DNA from 2 places in the Limnobaculum parvum genome. Region 2 is predicted to be linked to the other one. Evidence: predicted binding sites of a transcription regulator. Region 2 holds the regulator's gene; the other holds the start of a gene.

Region 1 (4,816 bases), 1.7 Mb from region 2:
TTGGATGCCTTGAGCTTTATAAGCGGCACTGTTATCACCACGGTAAGTCATACGACCTAACCAGTCATAACCTAATTCAAAACCTAAATATTGGTTAGCTTGATAACCGAAATAAGCACCAGCACCTAATTGATTAGGGTGGGTATTTTGGTTGTTCAGTGTATCTAAACCATTACCGTTCTTGTAAAAGCCAGTGTCATGGTAAGAAGACCAACCCACTTTAGCACCAGTGTACCAAGTGTTGTCTAATGGAGCGGCCTGTGCTGCAGTAGCTAAACCGGTCAGTGCCATTGCTAGTGCAATTGCTGTCTTTTTCATTTTGCGCCTCGTTATCATCTAAAATAGTAGTGATATAAGTTAATGCTATGTGGTTCTAGTTTTAAAGTTCGAAGTTAAAGTACCCACATCAATCCATGACTGACATCGAGAATCCGGAACCATAAAGCAACCTAATCAAGGTAAAGTTTACAACGTGTAAGAAAAGTTACAAGTGTTGAGTACTAAAAGCAGATAAAAATATCCTGATTAGTTTAATTATTAACGTCTGTGTTACGTCAGTAACTCCTAATTAAAAGCTAATCTGAGAGACAGTATAATAATCAAGTTGAATAAATCATAGTGATAAATTAATGATTATGAGAGAAGAAAGGAAGGTGTTAAGCATTCTGTGCTATTGGTGGATTCTTATAATGTAACATAAAATTACACAACAGGGGGTTTGTAATTTTATGTTAACTTAAGTAAAGATGCGATGAGGTCTGATAATCCAATTGTTTGATACAGAGGGAAGAGTTGTTTCTGACGGCAATAAAAGAATCTTTACCATTGGAAGTAATTATATTGGGTTATGATTATCCGTGGGAAAATGTCTACAAATCCCCCTACATTTAATATTTAATGTCTATTTTTAGTCTATTAATGTATTCATCTACAAAATGGGTGCAGGCTAATTGGTAAATATAAATATTTACTTAAAATAAGTTTTAATGCTTAGGCCTTTTCTTATCAATAGCAACGCATTGGGCTAAATTTCAGGGCGTAGTATTACGATGTGTTATCAAATTTCTAACCATATATACCCTATTGGTTGATTATATAGGGCACTATATCGGTTAGTGCCAATGAGATTTACTAAACAGATCATTATGCAACAGGGAATTCTGTAACATTGGAAGAGGTTGTAAGATGAATCCATAACAATCACCTTCCTTTGCCGCTTGGTTTAATCTTTCTTTAAGCGTCATACTCATGGCGGGTAACCAAGCAATTACAGAACTGAAGTTACCGCTACGTAATGCTTTCTCCATCATTTCAATGCCGCTCTCAGTTGAAACAGAATTTAATCCGATGGTTTTATTTTCCGGTAATCCCAAACTATTTATCCAATAGCGGTTTAGGCGACGTTCAGGTGAAAGCCAAAGTTGCCAGCGTGGTTGATGGCCTAATTGCTGAAGGAAAGGAAGTAACAGGTGAAGTGTGAATGGATTTTGCGGATCGTAGATGATTTCACTCACTTGTCTGGAAGTATAAACATGCTCCTGGACAGAACCTATGGTATTAGTTAATGCATATAAAGCGTTATGTTGTGTTTGTTGTATTGAGCGCATAATTTAATCACCTGTAACTGTACTGTATTTTTATACAGTACTCGAGGCGTTGTAGGAAATCAAGTATTTTCATGATGCTTCGCAAATTTTGCATTAATTATGAATTAACTCACTATGACTTCTAGATATTTTTTGAAAATTGATTATGTTGAAAATAGTTTCGACACGTTACTTTATGTCGTTACATATCGAACTAAACGGAAATTATCTATGAACAGCAACATAAGAGGTCATATGGACAGAGAAAATACCAAACAATTAGTCAGGAACGTTATCGAGCATTTTAGCGAATTGGGAGAACTCACATCTCGTTCAATGTTTGGGGGCTATGGGATATGTAAAGGCAAGGTAATGTTTGGATTAGTATCTGAAGATAAATTTTATTTAAGAGCAAACAACCAACTGGAATCAATTTTTGTTACGTATGGTATGAGTCAGTTTGTGTACAACAAGAGGGGGATCCCTGTGTTACTGAAGTATTACCACGTGAATGAGTCTCTATGGAGGAATAAAGAAGTTTTACGACGATTTGCTACCTATGCACTTTCTGCGGCTTCATCTGAAATGAGGGAAAAAGATACTCAGGAGTATGTGAGAATAAAGGATTTACCCAATCTTAATTTGGCAATAGAACGGATGTTAAGGCAAGCAGGAATTAAATCTTGTGAAGAGCTATTTAGCCTAGGGGCATTACATTCTTTCATTAAGATTCGAGAAATGAAAAAAGGTATTAAACTCGAGCTACTTTTTTCATTAGCGGGCGCAATAGAGGGGTGCCATGTTGCTATTTTACCCGCCGAACTTCGTAATGATTTGGCCGAGCAGTTGGAGCTTTATGATAAGACAAAAAAGTAGATTTTGTTAATGCTGAAAAAATAAAATAATTCAATAAATAGCGCTCTTAATTGGTGGACACGGGAGATGTGTTTATCTCAGTATAGATTGTATCTGACAGAGAGATAAACTCAGGCAGCAGCCCAATTATTAGCGCTAGTTGTTGTGTAACTAATTGGTTTTTATTTTTAGAATGACTGCTGAGTATTTTGATTTTTTGATTAACAGCATTGAGAGTTGAAATTATTTTCTCATTCTGTTCAGTATTTATTTGTAACGCATCATCAATATAACAAACAGCATCATCAAGAAGAGACAGTATTTCTGGGCTATCGGTTAACTGTTCTCGTTGGGCCCCTAATGCTGAAATGTAACCCAGCAAAGAGTGGCTTAAGCAGAGTAAGCGGAAACCATTATCCAACTTACGGGCATCTTTATTCGGTTCCGCAGCCATGCTGGAAATTACAGAGGCCAGTTCAGCATCACAGTTGTGGGCATTACGTCGTACTATTCGGTAGTCGACACTGTTGTTCTTGCCCTGATGATATTGCTCCAGTATGGCATCAAGATAACGGCAATTTGCATCAATAGCATTCTTCAGTACTACGGGTAGCTGTCTGAATTTCCAGTCAGGCCAAATAAAACTAACCGCAGCCCAGGCAATACCGCAACCTAGCAGTGTATCGATAATTCGGGGAAGAGCGACTTGAAAACCTTCGCCTAACAAGTTAAAACAGCAAAGTACTAATAGTGTGATAAACATGGTCGCATAGGCATAACGAACATTTCGGAAGGTAAAAAACAGAACGCCACTGATAACAATTAGGATTAGCTGGCCTTCCTGAGAAGGAACAAAATAGAGGATTGGTAGACCCAATAAAATACCAGCGACAGTACCCACAACTCTTAACGTCAGACGAGTTCGAGTTGCATTATAGTTCGGCTGGCAAACAAATAAACTGGTTAGCATAATCCAGTAACCATTTTGCAAATTAGCGAGTTGGATAATGGCATACCCAATGCACAAGACCACAGACATTCTCACCGCATGGCGAAATAGGGCTGATTGCGGCGTTAGATTTTGAGAAATTCTTATCCAGATATCTTTTAAGCCCGTAAGTTTGTCATCAGCCAACGTGCTGTCTGGCACTGATTCAGTGTTCGTTATTTGTTCCGATTCGATGTTATTTAGCTGGAAATCAATAGCTTTAAAATTATTCAGCAGATGCTGTAATGACTGTGTCATAGCGACAGGTAGTTTATAGCTGGACGCCAGATTAGATAAACTTTTTTCCAGATGCGTTATCGCTTGAGTCTGATAAGTATCATGAACATACTTTTGCTGGTATCGAATAGAATAGGCAACATTTCGACATGCTTTTGACTGCAAGGTTAAAAGACGTTGGAGGCGAAAAAGAATATCGGTATAGCGCAGCGCCTCACTTAACTGTTGGTACTGAGCATGAGAAGAACTAGCCTGTTCGTGAATATCCTGAGCAACAAAATAGTAATGTAGCATTCTGCGGGTACTACGCTGCCCTCTATCGCCTTTAAGGCGGGTCAGCAGTGAAACTTTCGTCTGGTTTAGCGTGCTAACCAATACACCATTTGCCATGGTGGTATGAATCAGTTGGTCGGTAAATTGATGCTCTTCATCGGGGTCAAATAACATTGATTTGGTATCAAGATAGTTGGCTAGGCTATCAAAACCGCGAGCCAGATTATCTTGCAGTGGGCGAATAGGTAAAATCAGATGCCCTAACAGAGTAATGAGGTTATACCAAATGGCTCCCGCCAACAGCAATACTGGCTGTGTATACCATGATTCGTACAGTGATTCTCCCAACATAGTATAGATAGCGATAAGTAAAGCACCAAAAGCGATGGTGGCATAACGTTGACCAAGGGATCCTAACAGAATAAATCCTGCTGTTGAGAAGAGTAAAGCAACAGCAAATAGCCAAGGGTAGGGGAACAATAATTCAATAGAAACAGAAGCCAGAAAAAAGCAGATAAGCGTAATCAACAAATTACGCAGCCGTCCGCTCAGGCGGTCGTCCAGATCGGTTAAGGCTGCGGCAACAACACCGAGAGTTAATGGAAGAGTGAGTAAACTTTGATTAATCCACCAAGGAACAAACACCACACCGGTTAGTGCTATAAAGATACGGATGCTATAGAGCAGATTACTATTATAAAAGTAACGACGAAGCCCTAATATCAATGAAATCACATCCGTATCCTGTTACTCATCATGAAATGATAAAGGTTTAACGCTGCTGAAGTTGGCGCTGAGCTTTAGATATACGGGCTTCTTGTGCGACTTCAACTGACACGACACGACGACCAACTGGCCATAGCGCGATAACGGCTAT
Region 2 (4,816 bases):
GAAGCACCATACCGCCCAAGAAATCTGGCGGGACACGAGTAAGTCGTTCCGTGATAAAACCAAAAAAAACGTAATAGTTGCATTAAAGATGGTTTTCCGGCCGGGCTCAATGATGACATACGCATAATTGTCATTACGGCCGGAATATCCATTGATGCCCGTTGAGTAAGTCAGTCCGCAGTCTAAGGGACTCTGTCATAGAAGCTTTTTACTATTTGGATTTAGAACAAACTTAACTGGATTTCTCCGTCACCATCGCCAGTGCCTGTCGCAATACTTCAACATCCGCTCCGGCTTTATGCGCATTCTCACTTAAATGCCGGCGGAACTGACGCGCGCCGGGGATCCCTTGAAACAGTCCCAGCATATGGCGGGTGATATGTCCTAAATAAGTGCCTTTAGAGAGCTCCTGCTCAATGTAAGGATACATCGCCTCAATTACCGCAGCGGCCTGAGGGATTTCCCGTTCGATACCAAAGAGTTCACTATCAACTCGCGCTAGTATCCCCGGGTTCTGATAGGCTTCACGCCCCATCATCACGCCATCAACATGTTGCAGATGAACCTTCGCTTCTTCCAACGTTTTAATGCCACCGTTAATGGCAACGGTCAAATGAGGGAACTCTTGCTTAACCAAATAGACTCGAGAGTAATCCAGCGGTGGAATCTCCCGATTCTCTTTTGGACTTAAACCTGATAACCAGGCTTTGCGCGCATGAAGCGTGAAGTTATCACAACCGCCCCGCTCTGAAACAACGGAAATAAAACGCTGCAAAAACTCATAGTTATCAGAGTCATCAATCCCAATTCGTGTTTTTACCGTTACCGGTATGGAAACCGCCTGCTTCATTGCACTGACACATTCAGCCACCAGTTCAGGTTCCGCCATTAGGCAAGCGCCAAAACGTCCGTTTTGCACCCGATCGGAAGGACAGCCAGCATTCAGGTTAATCTCGCTATAGCCCAATTCTTCCGCGCGCTTAGCGCATTCCGCCAGCGCCTGAGGTTCACTCCCCCCTAGCTGCAACGCAACCGGCTGCTCTTGCCGGCTGTATGCCAGATAATCTCCCTTGCCAAACAGGATCGCGCCGGTAGTGACCATTTCGGTATACAGCAGCGTTTGCCCGCTTAATAAGCGGTGGAAATAGCGACAATGGCGATCGGTCCAGTCGAGCATCGGGGCAACGGAAAAGCGCTGCATGGGGTATTGTATTGATTTATCAGAATTCATAAAGAAATTAGCGGCTACCAGATAGTTTTCTTGATCGACGAACGCGATACCAGCATGGGGTTCGGCGGGATGATTACCGACATTTTACCATAGAAACGGCAACTGTTGTTATCGCCCTTCCCACGATTATTCGGTTGAGGGATATGCTATCGGCGTTCTTTATTAAGCATGGTAGAATCATTATCAGGATTGTGAATAACAGAGATACCAATGAAATCAGCCAATATTGAGTCTATGCTGACAAAAGCCCAAAAGCTGTGCGATCAGCGAGCAGTGCGTTTAACTCCTCAGCGTTGTCTGGTGTTACGCCTAATGGCGGAACAAAAGAATGCTATCAGCGCCTATGACTTATTAGATCTGCTGCGTGTCGCTGAACCTCAAGCCAAACCCCCTACGGTCTATCGCGCACTCGACTTTTTACTTGAGCAGGGCTTTATTCATAAAATCGAATCCACCAATAGCTATGTAGTTTGCCATCATGTAGGTGAGCCGCTGCACACTTCTGCATTGTTCATTTGTGATAGCTGTGGATTAGTGACCGAGCATCACGCAGAAGGTATAGATCAACGATTGAAAGAACTGGCGGAAAAAAGTCACTTCACGATTCAGCATAGCGTACTGGAAACTCATGGTATTTGTTCACAATGTGCTAATAAATAATACATTAACTATTAATCCATTTTAATTATCCTTTCTATTTCACCTCCTTAAAAATAGAAATAATATTTGCTTTGTGCTCGATCGGAAGGCCATTTGGACTTAACGTCGGTGCGTATTGAGCCTCGCTCAAAGGGACAGAAAATCAAAAAGCGCCCTAAGGCGCTTTTTGATTTTCTGCTATATTCGCTATCCGTTTTCACATCAGCCAATATCTAATTTTTGGATATTGCTTAATTACATCCAGTCGCCGTTACGAATAACACCCACTGCAAGCCCTTCAATGGTTAGGCTCTGCTCACGCAGATCAACCACTATGGGTGAAAACTCTTCATTTTCAGGCAGTAACTCAACAACATTACCTTGTTTTTTCAGACGCTTAACCGTGACTTCATCATCAATACGTGCAACCACCACTTGGCCGTTACGTACATCCTGAGTTTTATGCACCGCAAGCAGATCGCCATCCATAATACCAATATCTTTCATTGACATGCCGCTAACGCGCAGTAAAAAGTCAGCGTGCGGCCTGAACAGCGCCGGATCGATCTGATAATGACTTTCCACATGTTCCTGAGCCAGTAAAGGTTCACCTGCGGCGACTCGACCAATTAACGGGAGGCCTACATCTTCCGTTTCCAGCAGCAGACGAATCCCCCTAGATGCCCCATTAATGATCTCAATCACCCCTTTACGAGCTAAAGCTTTCAAATGTTCTTCTGCCGCATTGGGTGACTTAAACCCTAAGGTTTGGGCAATCTCTGCACGAGTCGGCGGCATCCCTGACTGATTGATATGATCGCGAATCAGGTCATAAATTTGTTGCTGTCTAGCGGTTAATGCTTTCATTTTTCGATTCCCTTACCCTGTTTTTTTATACAGTTATGCTGTGAGTATATACAGGTATCCGCTAGATGAAAACCTTCATATTTCATATTTACGAGATATATCGAGAAAAATGACTCCAAAGCACAGAAACCCAGACAAACAGCGCCAGTAATATCATAATCAGTACAGCCGCAGATCCCATGTCCTTCGCCCGACCCGAAAGCTCATGGTGTTCGGTACCTATACGGTCAACGACCGCTTCAATCGCACTATTGATAATTTCAAAACCCACAATCAATACCACCGAACCAATCAGCAAGATTCGTTCAACGAGGGTGACATCCAACCAACTGGCGAGAATAATGGCCACCAGCAGCAGCACAATTTCCTGACGAAAAGCAGCTTCATTTTTCCAGGCGGCCTGTAAGCCACCCCATGAATATCCTGCTGCTTTAATGATACGAGTAAGCCCTGTCACTTGGTTCATTCATCAATCCTCAAAAAAATTCTGCCCAATTTTAGCAATAATCATTCATCACATCATCACAGATCGCGCCGAGTTCTGGTATTCTGGCGACTCGTTATCTATATGAGGCTCGAAATATTTATGTCTGGTTGGCGTAAACTTTACTATAAGCTATTGAATATACCTATAAAAATGCTGGTTCGTAGCAAGTGTATTCCTTCTGATCCCATTGCTGAACTGGGATTAGATACCACACGCCCAATATTGTATGTCCTGCCCTATAACTCAAAAGCAGACCTGTTAACCCTACGTGGACAGTGTTTGGCTCAGGAATTACCCGACCCATTAGAACCTTATGAGATTGATGGTCAGCTACTGCCCCGTTATGTTTTTATTCATGAAGGCCCACGGGTTTTCAGCTATTACGCCCCAAAAGAAGAGTCAATAAAGCTATTTCACGATTATCTGGACCTGCACCGCAATCATCCCGATCTGGATATCCAGATGATTCCAGTCTCCGTGATGTTTGGTCGCTCTCCTGGTCGCGAAGGTCATGAAAGCCATGACGCTCCTCGCCTTCAACTGTTTAACGGAATTCAGAAATTTTTCGTGGTGTTGTGGTTAGGCCGCGACAGTTTTGTACGCTTTTCCCAAACTGTTTCATTACGTTATATGGCGAATGAGCACGGTACCGATAAGACCATAGCCCAAAAGCTGGCTCGCGTTGCCCGTATGCACTTTGCCAGACAGCGCCTTGCCGCAACCGGACCAAAGTTGCCGATGCGTCAGGATCTGTTCAATAAATTACTGACCTCAAAAGCCATTGAAAAAGCGGTTGAGGAAGAGGCTGCATCAAAGAAGATATCGCTGACTAAAGCCAAACAAAACGCCGTCGAGATGATGGAAGAGATTGCAGCTAACTTTACCTATGAAACGCTGCGAGTCACTGATCGGGTGCTCAGTTGGACATGGAACCGACTTTATCAAGGTATCCATGTCCATAACGCCGAACGCGTTCGTCAGTTAGCACAGGATGGTCATGGTATTGTCTATGCACCAAGCCATCGTAGTCATATGGACTATCTTCTGCTCTCCTATGTGCTCTATCATCAAGGACTGGTACCACCGCACATTGCTGCCGGTATCAACCTCAACTTCTGGCCAGCGGGTCCTATTTTCCGTCGGCTGGGAGCATTCTTTATTCGCCGAACGTTTAAAGGCAACAAGCTTTACTCTACGGTGTTCCGTGAATACTTGGGCGAATTATTCAGCCGTGGTTATTCCGTTGAATACTTTGTTGAAGGTGGGCGTTCACGTACAGGCCGATTGCTGGAACCGAAAACCGGTACGCTTTCAATGACCATTCAGGCGATGCTGCGCGGCGGCAACCGCCCTATCACTGTTGTACCCGTGTACATCGGTTATGAGCACGTGATGGAAGTGGGTACTTACGCCAATGAACTCCGTGGCGCGACCAAAGAGAAAGAGAACCTCTGGCAGGTAATACGTACCATGCGTAAGTTACGTAATTTGGGATTAGGCTATGTGAACTTTGGTGAACCCATCCCCTTAATGACCTACCTGAACCAAAATGTACCAAACTGGAGAGAGTCTATCGATCCGATAGAAACCCC

Evidence for each region. Region 2 encodes LexA, which represses DNA repair genes until DNA is damaged. Its sites were predicted from a motif close to TNCTGTATGTACATACAGNA; they were not measured.
Region 1: the regulator LexA is predicted to act here: its motif matches at 1,628-1,647, upstream of sulA (SOS-induced cell division inhibitor SulA).

The regions. Positions count from the first base shown of each region.
Region 1 covers NZ_CP029185.2:1,542,593-1,547,408, forward strand. Annotated here, with positions in the region: gene ompA (porin OmpA) at 1-318, opposite strand, end outside; gene sulA (SOS-induced cell division inhibitor SulA) at 1,113-1,607, opposite strand; gene HYN51_RS06215 (TfoX/Sxy family DNA transformation protein) at 1,818-2,462, shown strand; gene yccS (YccS family putative transporter) at 2,509-4,674, opposite strand; gene HYN51_RS06225 (YccF domain-containing protein) at 4,712-4,816, opposite strand, start outside.
Region 2 covers NZ_CP029185.2:3,281,610-3,286,425, forward strand. Annotated here, with positions in the region: gene HYN51_RS13720 (aldo/keto reductase) at 1-42, shown strand, start outside; gene dusA (tRNA dihydrouridine(20/20a) synthase DusA) at 233-1,231, opposite strand; gene zur (zinc uptake transcriptional repressor Zur) at 1,442-1,891, shown strand; gene lexA (transcriptional repressor LexA) at 2,126-2,737, opposite strand; gene HYN51_RS13740 (diacylglycerol kinase) at 2,826-3,203, opposite strand; gene plsB (glycerol-3-phosphate 1-O-acyltransferase PlsB) at 3,324-4,816, shown strand, end outside.